Regions from separate parts of the Paenibacillus sp. FSL R5-0810 genome, predicted to be linked through region 3. Evidence: predicted binding sites of a transcription regulator. Region 3 holds the regulator's gene; each other region holds the start of a gene.
What was found. Region 3 encodes LexA, which represses DNA repair genes until DNA is damaged. Its sites were predicted from a motif close to CGAACATATGTTCG; they were not measured.
Positions count from the first base shown of each region.

Region 1 (4,403 bases), 1.7 Mb from region 3:
CTGCCGTCCATGCTGCGTGCATCTCTTTGCCCGCATATTCCGCTTGAATCCAGCGGAATTCATTTCACTATGAATTAGCGATAAAATGAATCTTTCACAAAGTAGTCACTTTTTTGGAAGGAAAAAGGATGCTAATTTAAAAAAAGATTCATGTTTATTTTATTATTTATAAAAAGATATTGTCAAGGGAAAGCAATGGGTAAACGTCAGTTTCAGTCACAAGTGCCAATATCTATGCAGAGGTTGGCACCTTTCGTTCATTTCATTCAAACTCTTCCAGTTCCTGGTCGTCCGCTCCATACTCCTGCTCCTCTTCGATTAGACGCCTTAGCGCCTGCCTCGCCTGTTCCCCGCTAAAGCCGCGCCGCATCAAATACGCTCCCGTCTTCCGCTTGCGATCCAGCAGCTCGCCCTTCGTCTGCTGCCATTTCTTTCTTGCAACCACAAGCGCGCTTTCCAGCTCCTCCTCGGCACTTACCTCGCTCAGCGCCTCCGATATCAGCTCGGTCCGGATCCCTTTCTGCCTCAGCTCCTGCTTTACCCACAGGCGGCCCTTCTTATGCCCTGTCATCCGCTGCTCCGCCCACATTCTCGCATATAATGCGTCGTCGATCAGCTTCTCCGCCTCAAGCCGCCGGAGCGTCACCTCTATGCTATCCGGATCCGCTCCCTTCTGCTGCAGGCGCTGCACGATTTCCTGCGATGTACGGGGCTTCCTTGACAGATAATTCAGTGCCTCCACATAGGCCCTCTGCCTTTCATCCACGACTACGATATCCTGAAGCTCCTCCTTGCGGAAAATGCTCCCCTTCAGCATACGGTATTTCAGCATCACGTCTTCATGAACCGTCATCTCATAAGGACCGAACGATATCTTATAACGTCCTCTAGGCTTGCGCAGCTTCTCCACGGACGTGATCACCAGATCCTCCTGATCCGGAAAATGCTCGATCCCCGAAGAAGCTTCTTCGGTTATTTCACGATTATCACTCATAGCTTCTCCTTATCGCTCTGCAGCTTTTACATACTCCATACCATGGATGACTATTATGATCCCGCATTACGATAATGCAAAGAAGACCGTCCAGGCGTTCTTCTCAACACCGGACGGTCCTAGCACTATCAGAAATAGCTGGGCATTATTCCACTTTAAATAGATCTTGCTCTTCCAGCTCCTCTTGCTCCTTCTCGCTTGCGCTCGGTTCAGGAACAACCGTGGTCAAGTTGCTTGCTTCCCGGATTTTGTTCTCGATCACATTCGCCACTTCCGGATGCTCCTTCAGGAATTGCTTCGCATTCTCACGTCCCTGGCCAAGACGATCGCCGCCAAAGGAATACCAAGCACCGCTCTTATCCACAATATCAAGCTCAGTACCGATATCGATCAGGCTTCCCTCTCTGGAGATGCCTTCACCGTACATAATGTCAAGCTCGGCTTGTTTAAACGGAGGCGCAACTTTGTTCTTAACCACTTTAATCCGTGTGCGGTTACCTACGACGTCATTCCCCATCTTAATGCTCTCTACACGGCGTACATCCAAACGGACGGTGGAGTAGAACTTCAAGGCACGGCCACCCGGTGTCGTCTCAGGGTTACCGAACATAACGCCGACCTTCTCACGAAGCTGGTTAATAAAGATGGCAATCGTTTTGGACTTGTTGATCGCGCCGGACAGTTTACGCAGAGCCTGGGACATCAGACGAGCCTGCAGACCCACATGGGAGTCACCCATGTCGCCTTCAATCTCGGCCTTCGGCACAAGCGCTGCGACCGAGTCGATAACAATGATATCGACTGCACCGCTGCGCACCAAAGCTTCAGCAATTTCAAGCGCTTGCTCACCCGTATCCGGCTGGGAAAGCAGGAGTTCATCGATGTTAACGCCCAATTTGCTCGCATAGGATGGATCCAGCGCGTGCTCGGCATCGATAAACGCAGCTTGTCCGCCAGCCTTCTGAACCTCAGCAATCGCATGGAGCGCTACAGTCGTTTTACCGGAGGATTCCGGTCCATATACTTCAATAATCCGGCCTCTAGGCAATCCGCCGGTTCCAAGTGCTATATCCAATGCCAGCGATCCGCTAGGCACAATCTCTACCTGCATATGGGTGGACTCACCCAATTTCATGATGGAACCTTTTCCGAACTGTTTCTCTATCTGACGAAGCGCCATTTCAAGCGCAGCACGACGATCTGACAATTGTTCCACAACCCTTCACTGTTGATAGTCTAATCATACCTTGTTTTGACACGTTTGCCAAGCTTTTTTTCGAACATACATTCGTTTTTTTTAACCCTCCCCCTTCCCTGCTCATTTCCGGGCAGTCTCCATAAACAAGCAAAACCGCGGCATCATCCTTCGATATGCCACGGTTCTTCCGTACTTCCGATTATACCTGGATCGATTCTCCAGTTCAAGACCAATGTAAAAGATTTACTATTATTATGTCATGCAGCTCCGCATTCATTCACGAAGATGGGGCTCCTGCTACGCCTGCTCCGATCCCTCCGAGACAAGCCGCCGCCATAAGCGGTACAGCAGCGCCTTCGTCGCGCGCAAACGGATCGTCTCCCGGTTGCCTTGAAGATTAAGCTCGTGCACCTCGGTCTCTCTTCCGCGCTGGGACAATCCGATGTATACAAGCCCCACCGGCTTGCGTTCGGCATAACCGGGGCCGGCTACGCCGGTAACGGACAGTCCGAAATCGCTGTCGGTGATCAGCCGGACATTCTCCGCGAGGGCCTGAGCGACCTCCCTGCTCACTGCGCCGGGCGCATCATCGCCTTCCAGCAACGCTTGCGGGATATGCACAAGCTTTCGCTTCATTTCATTCGTGTAGGAAACGATCCCTCCAAGGAACATCGTCGCGCTGCCAGGTACGGAGGTCAAGCTTTCCGCCACCAGACCGCCCGTGCAGCTCTCCGCCGCGCTCAGCGTCAATCCCCGGTCTGCCATCGTGTCGACAATCACCTTCTCGATCGGCACATCCTCGCTGGCGTACATGAATTCGGGGCCGCGCTCGCGAATCCGCTCTTGCAGCTCATCAAGGCGGACCATCGCTTCGGACTCGCTTGCAGCCTTGGTGGATATGCGGACGGTCACCTCACCGTCCTTCGCATACAGCGCGATCGTCGGGTCGGTCTGCTCGGTGATCAGGTCCGAAAGCCTCTCATCCAAGGCAGATTCCCCGATTCCGGCAAACTTCAGCATCTTGGAGTAGATCGGAAGCTCATCCGTCAGCACATGCTGGAGCAGCCAAGGCTTGGCTTGCTGCTCGAACATCGGGATCAATTCCTTCGGCGGTCCCGGCAATACGATGTAATGCGTCCCGTCCTGCGTGATCGCATTGCCAACGGCCAGCCCGGTTTCGTTCGGCAGCGGCGTTCCCCCTTCGATGGCAATCGCCTGGCGGCGATTGTTCTCGGTCATAACGACGCCCCGGTCCTGGAAGAAACGCTCAATGCGGTCCATGGCCATCCTGTCGATATGCAGCGACCGGTTCAGCAGCGAAGCCAGCGCATCCTTCGTCAGGTCGTCCTGGGTAGGGCCGAGCCCGCCCGATAGGATGACGATGTCCGCTCTGCTGCTCGACAGGCGGAGCGCTTCCTTCAATCGCTCCATGTTGTCCCCGACTACGGTTTGGTAATATACGTCGATGCCCATGGCTGCAAGCTCTCTGGATAAGTACTGGGCATTGGTGTTTACAATCTGCCCCAGCAGCAATTCCGTTCCGACTGCAATGATCTCTGCTTTCATACGATAATAGCCCCTCCTGTACTCTTTTATGTTTGGTCTCGATATGGCTCAAACGGTGATAACAATGGAGCGCGGAAGAAAAAAGCAATAGGATTGCTCCTATTGCTGTTATGCTCCTGCACCGTCAAGCAGATGCCTGTTCTTGACAAAGTATTCGATTCCCGAATAAATCGTAATGGCCGCAGCAGCCCAGATCGCAATGATATCGAAAGGGATGCCGAGGAACACAAACGGAAAGTTGTTAATCAGCAGCGCGACAATCGCCACAATCTGAATGACGGTTTTGATCTTGCCGGACTGCCCGGCCGCGACGACCGCGCCGTCAAGAAGCGCAATCTGGCGCAATCCGGTAACCGCAAACTCCCTGCTGATAATGACAACCGCAATCCAAGAATCGCATTTGCCCATCTCCACAAGGGAAATGAGAATAGCCGCCACGAGCAGCTTGTCTGCCAGCGGATCCAGCAGCTTTCCGAGGTTCGTTACCATGTTGTTCTTCCTGGCCAAATACCCGTCAATCCCGTCCGTGCTTGCAGCAAGGATGAAGATCAGCGCCGCGATCAGCTGATTGTACGGGAGCTCGAAACCGTGCCACACAATCGGATCCGGGTAAAAATCAAAATCCACCAGCAAAAATACCATCAT
Region 1 covers NZ_JBBOCF010000001.1:804,282-808,684, reverse strand. The annotation lists gene MKX76_RS03765 (regulatory protein RecX) at 263-994, opposite strand; gene recA (recombinase RecA) at 1,140-2,201, opposite strand; gene MKX76_RS03755 (competence/damage-inducible protein A) at 2,490-3,758, opposite strand; gene pgsA (CDP-diacylglycerol--glycerol-3-phosphate 3-phosphatidyltransferase) at 3,867-4,403, opposite strand, start outside.
Region 1: a site for LexA is predicted at 2,272-2,285, ahead of recA (recombinase RecA). Genes of this name have one in related genera too.

Region 2 (4,403 bases), 600 kb from region 3:
GGCGGGCGTGCTGCCCATTGCAGCGATTAAAGCGGTGACGCAGGTGCCGACATTGGCGCCGAGCACGATGGCAACGCCGATCTCAGGCGGAAGCGAGCCGCCGACGGCCAGACCCATCGCCATTGCGATTACAGCCGCGCTGCTGTGCATGAGCGCAGACAGAATAGCGCCGGCAAGAATACCCCAAAAAACGCTGCGCGAGGCATGGTCAAGAAACCATTGAAACAGGCCCAGCTCCTGCAGGGTAGGCCCGATGGATTGCATGAATTGGATACCGAGCAGCACCAGCGCAAAGCCGGTCACGGCAAGGCATAAATATTGGCCCCGGACAAGCGACATCTGCAATTTATCATGGCCGGAAGGAACGCGCTGGCTGAACAGCACGGCCCCTACCCATAGCATGAGCGACAGCACGAGCAGCGGCATGGCGGCCCGTCCGATTTGAAGGCTGATGAGCTCGGTTGTCACCGTCGTCCCGATATTGGTGCCGAGTATGATCCCGAGGGTTCCGGCGTAGCTTAATAATCCGGCATTCGCAAATCCGATCGCAAGCACCGTAACCGCCGTGCTGCTCTGAAGGAGAGCCGTGACGGCTGTGCTGGCAGCCATGCCTTTAACGGGCGTAGAGGTCGCGATGCGAAGCCACTTGTGCAGCAGCGGCCCGGCCCAGCGTGAAAGCGCGGCTTCCATCACCTTCATGCCGAACAGGAACAGAACGAGGCCGTAGCAGATGGGAAACCAGAGTGAGGATAGCATGCGATTCTCCTTTTTTTTCGAATTGGGGATCGAGGTTTTTGTTAATACGTATATGACCCCGGGCGGACATGCATGCCAATGAATTGCCGCCAGGGATATCACATAAGGAGTGAACTACTAGTGCCATCGGTTATTTTGGAGCGCAGTCGAAAGAAAAGATTGGAGCAGGGACATCCCTGGGTATACAAGAGTGAGATTGCCTCCGTCACGGGCGATCCTGCCCCGGGCGATCTGGTTTCGGTGCTGAATCATCAGGAGCGGTTTTTGGCGGCCGGCTATTATAACCCGCAATCGCAAATTACGGTGCGGATCGTGTCGCATCAGCCGATCGAACGGATGGACGAGGATTTCTTCGCCGCCCGGTTTGAGGAATGCAAAAGACACAGGGAACGGTTTATCGAGGGCGAGAATGCCTACCGTCTCGTTTATGGCGAAGCCGACTTTCTCCCTGGGCTGATCGTTGACCGCTTTGCGGACGTGCTGGTCGTGCAGCTGTTAACCTTGGGCATGGACAAGCGCCGCGACGAGATCGTCGGCGCGCTTGTCCGGGTCATGCAGCCGAGAGGAATTTATGAGCGCAGCGATGTGTCCGTCCGCGAGCTTGAGGGGCTGGAGCAGCGCAAGGGTCCGCTGTATGGAGACTGTCCCCGTCACGTCGTCGTTACGGAGAACGGGCTGGAGATCAAGGTGGATACCTGGGAAGGGCAGAAGACCGGCTATTTCTTCGACCAGCGTGAAAACCGGGCTTCGATCAAGCCGCTGATGACCGGCTGGGGCATTCGCAGCGGCATTTCGCTTCAAACGATCGAGGAGAACGGAGAGACCAAGACCGTGCCGGTGAACAAGAGCGGGAAGGCGGTCAGCTTCCCGTATTGGGACGGCGCGACGGTGCTGGAGTGCTTTTCCCATACCGGGAGCTTCACCCTTCATGCCTGTAAGTATGGCGCCAAGAAAGTGACCTGCCTGGATATCTCGGAGCATGCGATTGAGAGCGCGAGGGAGAACGTCGAGCTCAACGGATTCCAGGACCGGGTGGAATTCGTGGTGGATGACGCCTTCCAATACCTGCGCAATCAGGTAAAGGGAGTCGAGGAGCGGCAGCAGCGCGCCCAGGCGGACCAGAAGGTGGACACGTCCAAGCCGCTAACGGCAGGTGGGGGACGGACCTTTGATGTGGTTATTCTCGATCCGCCGGCCTTTGCCAAAACGAAATCAGCGGTCAAGGGAGCCTGCCGGGGTTATAAGGACATTAACCTGCACGGCATGAAGCTGGTTAACGAGGGCGGTTATCTGGTGACGGCAAGCTGCTCGTATCATATGCGTCCGGATCTGTTCCTGGAGACGATCCAGGAAGCGGCCAGGGATGCCGGCAAGGTGCTGCGGCTGGTGGAGTGGCGCGCCGCGGGCAAGGATCATCCGCAAATTCTCGGCGTCGATGAGGGACACTATCTGAAATTTGCGGTATTTGAAGTGCGGAGCAAGACGAATCTGTAGGTGATCTTGACATAGAGGAACCAGGGCCTGTTTTAGCGCAGTGAGGAGCTGTGCTGGAACAGGCTCTTTTGTCGTTGCCGTCTCCACTGGGAATACAATCCAAACGTATGTTCCTTCCGCCGCCGCTTATGCTATACTATTAATCAGCATCCTGGTGATAGATTCGCAAATTGCGAGGCGATGAACTGAAAACGAAAGGATGCAAGGTAAGGGGAAAAGAGTCTGTAAAAACCGGATTACATCATTCCCAATAAGACTGGAAACTCCAACAAATGTATACGAAATTTCAATAGATAGCAGGCGCGGATCCTCATGATGGAAGGCAGATTCATAGAACCATAGGAATTCCCCTGCATGTAAACTGTCGGAAAAGGCGAAGGAGGCTTGAGGCGAAGATGAGGATGCAATTTATAATCGGCCGGTCGGGCAGCGGAAAAAGCACGGCCATTCGTGAAGAGATGAGCCGGAGACTGGAGGAATCGCCCCAGGGCAACCCGATGATATTGATCGTTCCCGAACAGGGATCGTTCGAGGCGGAGCATGCGCTGGTGAACACAGGAGGCATCAAGGGCATATTTAGGGCCCAGGTGCTCAGCCTGCGCCGCTTGGCTTACCGGGTCATGCAGGAGACCGGCGGAGCAGCCAAGGTGGCGATCAGCGAGGAAGGCAAGCGGATGCTGCTGTACAAAATCCTTCGCCGCCGCAAGGAGGAGCTGGAGCTATTCGGCCCTTCGGGCGAGCAGCTCGGTTTTGTCGGCAAGCTCAGCGAGCTGTATACCGAAATGAAGCGGTATTGCATCGACGCCGCTTGCGTGGAGGAACAGCTTGAGCTGCTGACTTCCCATACAGGGGGGCCTCCGATGCTTCAGCGTAAGCTGAAGGAAATCGCCCTTATCTTTCGGGATTATGAGCTGGAAATATCGAGACTCTATATGGACGAGGAGGACACGCTTGCGACGCTGGCCGAAAGCATTGCGGATTCGGACTATATTCGCCATGCGGATATTTGGATCGACGGCTTCCACGGCTTCACTCCCCAGGAATATCGAGTCATCCGCGAGCTGCTGGCCCATGCAAGACAGGTGACGATTGCGCTTACCTTGGACAAGCCTTATCCAACAGGGGGCATTCCCCATGAGCTGGATCTGTTCCATCCTACGGCGAGCACGTACATAAAGCTAAAAGGGATCGCGGACGAGCTGGGCGCGGATACCGAGCACCGCATGCTTGCGCCGGAAGTCCCTCCCCGTTTCAGTGAACGACCGGTGCTGGCCCATCTGGAGCGCGGCTATGACAGGAGAATGCGCTGGCGGGAAGAGGCGGGCACGCAAGCGGATGGCTTGCGGCTCTATGCAGCCGCCAATCGCCGCGCCGAAATCGAGGGAGCGATCCGGGAGATGCTCCGCCTGGCGCAGGAAGAAGGGGCCCGGTACCGGGATATGGCGGTATTCGTCCGCAACCTGGGCGATTATGAGCATCTGATCGGCCCGTTGTTCCGGGAGTATGGCATTCCGTATTTCCTTGATCAGAAACGGAGCGAGCTTCACCATCCGGTGGTGGAGTTTGTCCGCTCGGCTTTGGATGTCAGCTTGCGCCGCTGGAGGTACGAGGACGTCTTCCGCTGCGTCAAGACCGATCTTTTGCTCCCGCTTGACGGTTCATTGTCCCGGGAAGATATGGACCGCCTCGAGAATCACGTGCTGGCTTCAGGTATTCAGGGCTCCCGCTGGACGGATGGCCGCCCATGGAAGGGTGCGCCCAGCCTCTCGCTGGAGGAAGGGGAAACGAAAGCCCGCGGTACGGAAGAGCTGCAGCGTATTGAATATGCCAGGGCTGCCGTTGCGTCAGTCCTGCATCCATTTGAGAAGCGTCTGAAGAAGGCGGCAACCGCCCGCGAGCAATGTACGGCCGTCTTCCGCCTGTTGGAGGAAGCGGATGTGCCGGAGAAGCTGGAGCTTCTGAGCAGAGCGGCGCTTGAGGCCGGCCGTCCCGAAGAGGCAAGGGAGCACCGCCAGGTATGGGGGGCTGTGCTGGGACTGCTGGATCAGATCGTGGAGATGATGGGGGATGAAAAGCTCAGCACCGAGCTGTTCGCCGGTATATTGGATACCGGGCTCACGGAATTGAAGATGGCCCTCGTCCCGCCGTCGCTG
Region 2 covers NZ_JBBOCF010000001.1:3,097,921-3,102,323, reverse strand. The annotation lists gene MKX76_RS14095 (Na/Pi cotransporter family protein) at 1-756, opposite strand, end outside; gene MKX76_RS14090 (class I SAM-dependent rRNA methyltransferase) at 877-2,250, shown strand; gene addB (helicase-exonuclease AddAB subunit AddB) at 2,646-4,403, shown strand, end outside.
Region 2: a site for LexA is predicted at 2,351-2,364, ahead of addB (helicase-exonuclease AddAB subunit AddB). Genes of this name have one in related genera too.

Region 3 (4,403 bases):
GATCGAAATAAGGAACCAGCTCGGGAACACCATCAAGCTTTTCCTGCTGAAGATCAGGGCTGCCGTTTGTGAGCAGCAGCAGCTGCACCTTTCCTTGCAGCTCCTTCAGCACGTCGAATGTTTCTTCATACACATAGGGTCTGGATCTGCGCTCTGACGCAAACCGCTCCGCCAGCGTTTCGGCAAGGCTTTCATTCTCAACGCCAACACGAGCAAGACCGCGACGCCAGGATTCCTTCCGATACATCGGTGCGAGCTCCTGCAATTTCCGGAATTCCGGCTGCGACCCAGCCGTAAAATTCGCCCACAGCCCTTCGAATGGATTGATCCCGATCATCTGGGTAAATGCAAAGGTGTCATAGGATGCGTACAGCGATCTTGCTTCTTCCCGTACCGCATTCAGCAACTCCTTGGCATCAACCCCAGCTGCAGCGGCACCTGCTTCGGCTGTCACTTCAAAAGCTTCTTCCACACTTCGTTCATCCCACAACAACGTATCATCCAAGTCAAACAATACGGCAGTAATCGGCATGTTCTCCCTCTCCCTTTGTTCGTTTAGGCGCTATATATATTAATGATGTTCTACCGGAATATGATGGGCCTTCGCGAACTCTTCAAGCCGTTCTCCCATCGCCTGAGTGTCGTACAAATTGATCATACGCGAAAACACCCAGTTGCCTGCTTTCCCCTTGCCTTGTATGACGACAGAGCCAGAAGCAATTTTAATCTTCTCGATCTCCGAAGCGGCCAATCTTCGCTCCCGATTAAACTTCATGGTGGACACGGATGCGCGTTCGATCTTCAGATAAGGCTTGCGCAGGAAAATCATCAATGCAAGCAGAATGTACAAGCCGACACCGACCCAGTTCAGGACCCCATTGCTATCGCCCGTCGCTTTAGCTGCCGCGGAGCCGAGAAGCGCATAAAGAGCCGCAAGGGCAAGCAATACGATCGGCAGCACATATTTCCGTCCCTTAAACACGTCCATTGTATCGGAAATGGCAGATCCCTGATAGGTGGACATTCCCTGCTTCTTCCGTTTTTTGTTCAGTTGTTGCATATTTTTGCTGACTTTTCGTTCCCAAGATCTTGACATATCGTTCCTCCCAAATCTGATATCGCCTGTGCTATCTATAAAAGTTGAATAAATGAATGGATGTTATGGCAATATACTCCCTTGCCTGCATCGTTTTCTTAAACTCAACTCATTTATATCCGGGAAGCAGCAATGCTTCGTTCATGCAGCATCCCGGCTTGATAATAAAACATCATTTGAAGCCCTAATGAGTCCTTTAGGATGAATCGACAAAACCTAGTGCTTCAGACGGGGGCCGCCTTTTTGCTCGTTCTCATCGACCCACTCGATCGATTCCAGCTGCTGTCTGAAGTTTCTGCGGATATTGTTAAGGTAGATTTCCCGAAGCTCTGCGCGTTCCTTCATTTCCTCTTCGGTCAAACCCTCGCTTTTCTGCTTACGTGCCAATAGATTGATGCGTTCTACCAAAGTATCGATGTCCATGGTTTCTCCTCCATTTCAAATATCATTATAACTTAACCATGTGAAAAAGAGCTTGTCAAGGCGACCACCCTTGCAAGCTCTTGCATTCAGCGAATATAAACATATTAAGGAATGAATGTCATGATCTATATCATAAAGAGTGCGACAAATTCAGTCATTACATAGTAGATTTCAAATACGACCTCATCGATCTGTGAAATGGCGAATTTCACTTCCTACTATATATTAAGATCTAAACCGAACGACTAAGAGTGCCGTTACCTGCATGGACGCTTACCATACCGGCAATGACAATACGTCGCCTGCCTGAATATCCGGACCCTTCAGCCCGTTATTTCTGCGAATGGTATCGATATATACCCGTATGTCCACATTCTCTGGCTTATGAACGGAAGCGATCTTCCACAAGGAGTCACCCGATTGAACAATAACTAGCTTCTCTCCGGTGGGTTCTTCCGTTCCTCCTGCGAACACGGAATATGCGCCTGTCCAACCGAATACAACGATGAGCAGAATGATCAGCAGTTTCGTTAATGGAAGTGAAACGATCTTTGACTTTATCTGATGGATCCAGGCTTCGGAGCCGGAATCCGTCTCTGTCGGCATGTTCTCATAAATGCTGCGGTATGTACTATATTTCAACATGAAATATCATCCCCCAAACAAGTGTTCTCTTAACTACAAATCGATAATAACACGAACACCTGTTTGTTTCAATACCCAATCGAACATTTGTTCCAATAATTTTAGAACTTATGTTTGTACGAACGGCAGTTCTATGTTATAATTTTCCCAAACGTTACTAAATGGGGTTGATACGGCATGTCGAAAATATCCAGCCGCCAGCTGGCGATCTTAGAGTTTATCCGAAACGAAGTTCGTAGCAAAGGCTATCCGCCTTCTGTCCGGGAAATCGGCGAGGCTGTCGGACTAGCTTCCAGTTCAACGGTCCACGGCCATCTTGACCGCCTGGAGAAGAAAGGCTTGATCCGCCGCGACCCTACGAAGCCAAGAGCCATTGAGCTGCTTGGCCAGGAAGAATCCGAGAGCAGCAACCTGTTTACCCACACCATCGCCCGGGTTCCCGTGGTCGGCAAAGTTACAGCAGGTGTTCCGATCACGGCGACCGAGAACATCGAAGATTACTTCCCTCTGCCGCAGCACTATGTCGGGGACGACAAGGTGTTTATGTTGTCCGTCGTCGGTGACAGTATGATCGAAGCAGGCATCCACAGCGGCGATTATGTGATCGTACGTCAACAGCAGACCGCCGATAACGGCGATATTGTGGTGGCCATGACCGAAGAAGACGAAGCAACGGTGAAGACCTTTTACAAGGAGAAGGACCATATCCGGCTGCAGCCGGAGAACCCTAGTTATGAGCCGCTGCGACTTAATCATGTGACGATCCTCGGCAAAGTCATTGGATTGTTCCGCGATGTTCACTAGCATAAAATCTACACATTAGAAGCCCGCTCCCTCTTTCAACAAGAGGATGAGCGGGCTTTATTATTCGGGCGGAGATTTCCACGTTGACGAAAGGAAATTAGCAAGTTGGGCTGATATAGGGATGGCCGATCAAACAAATGACCGGCCATTTTGATATATATTTTTTTATCCGTTGGTAACTTCAGTCACGACCTAGTATGATCCGTTACTTCTTCTGAACCGTAATCGACCAGGATGCATCCGTAAGCTGAACGAAATTAGTAATTTTGTGGCCCGCTTCAGCAGCCCAACGCGGAATGCTTTCCGTTGCCTGCGTGCAGTCAAAATCAATCTCCAGTTCGTCGCCGCTTTTTAGAGATTCCATCGCTTCTTTCGCTTCTATCAAAGGAAAAGGACATACCATTCCAAGTACAGCTAATTTTTGTTTCATTAATATAACCTCCTAAGCCGTTGTCGTTTGATAAACTGCCGCCTTCTTCTTGGCGCTGGCACGTGGTCGCACATATACAAAATAAGAAGCTGCCCACGTACCTAAAATCATGAAGAATAATGAAACCCATCCTTGCCATGTCATCATCGCCGTCATGACCAGACCGTTTCCAATAGAGCAGCCGCCTGCCCAGCTGGCCCCGAAGCCCATCAAAATGCCGCCGGAAAAACTGGATACGGCCGTCTTGGCATCAGGAGCCCGAAAGCGAAACTCGCGACTTCCTTTGGCTGCGATGAACGAGCCGAGGAATATCCCCAGTACAAGGAACACGCCCCAATTCAAATATTTATCGCCATCTCCGGTTACCAGATACTGAAGAATGTTAGCGGAAGGCGTGGTAATTCCTAGCCCCGACATTCTGCCTGTCGCTTCGCTGAGCGGCCATGCCAACAGCGCAACCAATCCGACGAGAATCGCGGTGACGAACGGATGCCATCGTTTCTCGAACAATAGATGGTTAAGGCCTTTACGCTTCGGCGGCAGCGACGGAATAAACACTTTTGGCTTGCGCAGCTGCTTGACGACAAGAAAAATAGTAATCAGAGCAAGTAAAGCGATAAATGGCCATACCGATAAACCGAACGTGGCCGGAATGGAGTTCGTTGGTGTTGAAATTCCTTTGAGGCTGTTGTTCACCGGCGACAGGGCCCCGGATTTCATAACAGCGCTCATCCCCATGTACCCGAAAAGAGCGATCCAGCTTCCAATAAGCCCTTCCCCTGCCCGATACCATGTTCCTGTCGCACAGCCGCCGGCCAATATAATGCCGATTCCAAATATGAAAGAACCGAGGATCGTAGCCAGCCAGTTAAACTCGCCGGCTTGGAACTGAATAAGTCCCATCTGGATCAATGCGAATACGCCGATACTCTGTACGCTGATCGCGATCAGCAAGGCGTAGAACATCCGGTTATCTTTTGTAAGATACATGTCCCGGAATCCACC
Region 3 covers NZ_JBBOCF010000001.1:2,494,962-2,499,364, forward strand. The annotation lists gene MKX76_RS11235 (HAD family hydrolase) at 1-532, opposite strand, end outside; gene MKX76_RS11240 (hypothetical protein) at 572-1,096, opposite strand; gene MKX76_RS11245 (DUF896 domain-containing protein) at 1,313-1,519, opposite strand; gene MKX76_RS11250 (LysM peptidoglycan-binding domain-containing protein) at 1,793-2,164, opposite strand; gene lexA (transcriptional repressor LexA) at 2,342-2,968, shown strand; gene MKX76_RS11260 (sulfurtransferase TusA family protein) at 3,174-3,398, opposite strand; gene MKX76_RS11265 (YeeE/YedE family protein) at 3,411-4,403, opposite strand, start outside.

Region 4 (4,403 bases), 3.9 Mb from region 3:
TACAATGCCTGAACCGTAGAAGAAAGTGCCGGGTGCCCATAGAAATTTCCATTCCATGAGCTCCTTCAGATGCGTCTGCGGAAATAGAACGCCGTCGAAAAACGCTCGGAGGAAGGTCATGGTCTCTCGGGCCGTGGAAACGATGCCGCCTTCGGGTGCGATGGAGGACATGTACAAGGGGATTTGAAGCCGGGTTTTCCGGTAATAAAAGGAAGCGGGTCTTCCATCAAGAGGGTCCTTGTATACGTAGGTCTGGGTCAGTCTCAGCCTGTCGAAGATGCATTCCTTGAATGTTGCCTCGATCGGCTGCCCGGTTACCGTTTCAATCAGCTTCCCTAACAGCTGATAATTGGTGTCGGAGTATTGGGCTTTATTCTTCATGCCCGGCGGGAATTTCGGACGAAGCTGCCTGACGGCTTCAAGCGTCTTCTCTAGCGGCCAGGACTGGTCTTTCCCGGCGATTAAGTCGGCGAATACGCGTCCCGAGAAATAATCGGGAATGCCCGAGGTGTTGGACATCAATTGCTTGATCGTGATCTCCCGGGAATAGTCGACGTTCTGGTAAACGTGAATGCCCTTGATCATCGCCTCGGGCAAATATTCGCCAATCCGATCATCAAGCCGAAGCAGCTGCCGTGAACGCAGCTGACGTACAATTTGGTTACGCTGGCGATAAAAAAAGGGGTCTCCGGCTTCATTTCCCCGCCGCTGCTGACGATCGACAGCGACCGATCCTGATTCTCGACGCACATGACGGCGCCGAATATATTTCTTCTGCGCGTCATTGCCGCCATCCAGCGATCAAATCGCATTTGATCCAGCGGCGATGGGCCCGCCTTTTCCTTCATCTTCATGCCTCCCTAAACACAGAATTGAAATGCTTGACCATGGAAATTCAAAACCCGGAACCATGGAATTTTCAAAACCTTGGATTTCTAGCAAATCCTCCGAGATCACGCCGAAGGAGAGGCGGCTGTTCAAGTTGGTTCCGCTTGCCGCAAGCGCGCCGCGCGAATGAAATCCTCGGCCGCCTCATTCATCATGGCCATTACCTGCTCCTCGTTGACACTCGTTGTAAACAAATCGTTGGCGACCATGACGGACAAGCCGGTCTGGAACGTCTGCATTTTGATTAAAAGCGCCCGAAGCTCCTCGCCGGAAAATCCCGCTAAGCCGGGATCCTCCTTCATCAGCTCGACCACCTCATTAAGCTGTTCTTCGTTATGCTTCATATACGGAATGTTCTTCATGATTAAATCCCGGTACAGCAGGGGAAATTCCCTGGCGAAGCGCAAACTGGCCATCCCGATATCCCGAAACGGCTGTCCGGTCCGCTGCCCGGTAATCATCTGCTTGGCTACGTGAAGCGAGTGCTCCACCACTCGCTGCAGAAGCTCCTCCGCATCGGCAAAATTAACGTAGATCGGGGCGATCGAGCATCCCAGGCGGTCGGCCACTTTCCGGATGGAGACGGAATCGAGCCCCTCCGCACGGGCAATGTCAAATGCGGCCAGGATGATGTCTTGTTTGGTGAATTTAGGCTTTGGTGCCATAGGTATGCTCCTTGCTCAATAAATATAACACTTGATATATAACATATGTTATGTATCGATTATAAGGGATTATTTTCCTGATTGCTAGTGGGATGTCATGATAATCGATTTGTAAATCCAGTAAATTCCTATTATAATAAGAACGTATGTTTGCTATAATATAACCATAACATTTTCGGAAATAGAGCAGGTTACGACAAGGAGGCGAAGGGGATATGGCGCAAACGACTTATGAGAGCATTTCGACCAAGCAAACGCTCAATCGGGTGAAAGAAGAGCGGATGCCGTTTGACTGGTCTATCAATCCGTACAGAGGATGCGGACATGGCTGCAGCTTCTGCTATGCACGCGCCTTCCAGTCCTTTATCGGGATGGGGGCGGAGGATGAATTCCAGCATCATATTTTCATGAAGACCAATGCGGCGGAGTCGCTGGCGAAGCAGCTGTCCGATACGGCTGCCAAATTCGGCCATGATATTGAAGCGATGCGGAGATCGATCGGGCAGGTGACAATCGGGACGGCTACGGATCCGTATCAGCCGATCGAGGGAAAGGCGGAGATCACGAGGGAATGCTTGAAGCTGCTGGCGAAGTATCGCATCTCAACCAGCATTACCACCCGCTCGCCGCTCGTGCTGCGCGATATGGACATCCTGACCCGGATGGAGGACGTTTCGGTCAATATCAGCCTGAATACGCTGGATGCAGATCTGATCCGCAAGCTTGAGCCGGCATCGCCGCATCCTGCGAGCCGATTGGAGGCCGTCTGGAGGCTGTCTTCCGCCGGCATACGGACAGGCGTATTTGCGGCACCCGTCCTGCCCTATCTTACCGATGGGGAAGAAGGGCTTAGGGAGCTCCTGTCCAGGGTGAAGGAGCATGGCGCTTCTTTTGCCATGATCTCGCTCTTGAGGCTGTCACGCGACGTTAAGAAATGGTATATGGAGACGCTCAAGCTCCATTTCCCTGAGGTCGTGCCGTCTTATCGGGAGCTGTACAGATCGGGAGCTTACGCCGAAGAGCAGTATATACGAAGCTTCAAAATGATGGCCGCCCGCCTCTTGTCGGAGTATGGACTGGGATGGACGGCAAGTCGCCCATCGAATCCAACCACGGGATCCTACGATCCCGCGACGGGAAGAAGGACTTCCCGATTGGCGGAAGGCATTGATTCAGGCCATGTTGCAGGGGCAGGCTCGCATGCTCTATCCGGAAGTGCAGGTTATAAGGAAGGGGAGGAGCGGGGCCGGGAAGCAGCCCCGCACCATTCCATCCGCCAGCGCAAGCTGCCTCAGCCTGCGGCACCCGTCTCCGCCGAGGATCTGAAGCCGGAGGTTGAGCAGCTATCATTTCCGTTTTGATGCCGGCTTCCCCTTGGCATTCAGATGCCGGACGATGTCTCCGATCGGCTGGGGAGGCAGAGCCTGCAGCAGGTCGCCCCTCTCTTTAAGGCGCTGCTCGATGTTCAGCAGGTGGAAATCCGTCGGAGAGACATCCCGCTGAACCTCTTCCCAAGTGAGCGGCGTGGATACCGTTGCGAGGCGTCTGGCCCGGGGAGTATAAGGTGCGGCAAGCGTTCTTCCGCTGTAATGCTGCAGATAATCGAAATAGATTTTGTCGCCGCGGTTTTTCTTCAGCCGCTCGATGGTAAACAATTTAGGGTGTTTCTCCGTTACGTATTGACCGACGAATTGGCCGACGGAGCGAAGCTCGTCGAACGTAATGCCTTCGGGAATCGGGACGATGATCTGCACCCCGGTTGCCCCGGACGTTTTCGGTACGGAGGCGATTCCAAGCGAGCGCAGCACATCGCCGACGATGGCCGTAGCTTCCATGATCCGCGGCTCCTCGGGAAGCGACGGGTCCAGATCGATCATCCATTCGCATGGCAGAACGTCACCGGCCAGGTGGAGCGAAGGATGGAATTCCAAAGCAGCGAGGTTGCCCAGCCATAAGAGCTCGGGCAGCCCGTTCAGCATGACATAGTTGATGCCCTCGTGCACGTAGGTACTGACAAAGGGCGGGAGCGGCTCGGGCGCATTTTTTTGATAGAACGATTCCCCGTCCACGCCGTGGGGATAACGGATGGTTGTCAGCAGCCTGCCTCTGCAATAGCGGAGCAGGTAGGGAGAGATCGCCGCGAGCTTTTGCAGATAGATGGCTTTAGTAATGCCGACCTCGGGCCACAGCGGCTTGTCCGGATTGGTAATCTGAATCTCTTGACCTTCAATGGTCAGCGTTCCTTTGACGGTACGGGCCATAGCCGTTACACCCCCTCAATCGACAGCAGCTTCGGATGCCGCATCATTCCGTCCTGGCTCCACTCCAGAAAGGTAACCGTAGCGGTCAGCGGCTTGCTAAGCCAAGCGAGCTGCTCCTTCTTCAAATCTGCGTGCAACGTCTTCCAGCCGGCACCTGACGGATGCAGGCCTGCATATTCTAACAGCCGCTGCTTGGTCTGTTCGTTCAGTCCAAGCGATGCCCTGCCGATATAGCTGTTCTCATCGTCAGCCAGCACGAGGCTGGCTACGCGGCCTTCTCTTATGATCAAAGCGACAGCCTCCGCCTGCATGGTGATGGCGATCTTTTTTTTGTACCAGTCCCGGTGCTTCTTCCCTTCACGGTAAGGGGAGGAGAGACGTTTCATAACGATTCCCTCCCATCCGCGTTCCTCGGCCCATGCCCACAGGCTCTCGCCCTCCAGGAACAGATCGGCCGTCAGGATTCCGGGCGTAGTGGAGACGATCTCCTTCAGCCGATGATGCCGGTCAAGATAGGGCAGCTTACGCATATCCTTATCGCCGTCGACCAGAATGTCAAACAGCACATACGTGAAGAGCGGGGCGCCCG
Region 4 covers NZ_JBBOCF010000001.1:6,352,344-6,356,746, forward strand. The annotation lists gene MKX76_RS28450 (serine hydrolase domain-containing protein) at 1-597, opposite strand, end outside; gene MKX76_RS28455 (hypothetical protein) at 582-848, opposite strand; gene MKX76_RS28460 (TetR family transcriptional regulator) at 978-1,553, opposite strand; gene MKX76_RS28465 (SPL family radical SAM protein) at 1,769-2,914, shown strand; gene ligD (non-homologous end-joining DNA ligase) at 2,900-3,814, opposite strand; gene MKX76_RS28475 (ATP-dependent DNA ligase) at 3,820-4,403, opposite strand, start outside.
Region 4: a site for LexA is predicted at 1,693-1,706, ahead of MKX76_RS28465 (SPL family radical SAM protein). Genes of this name have one in related genera too.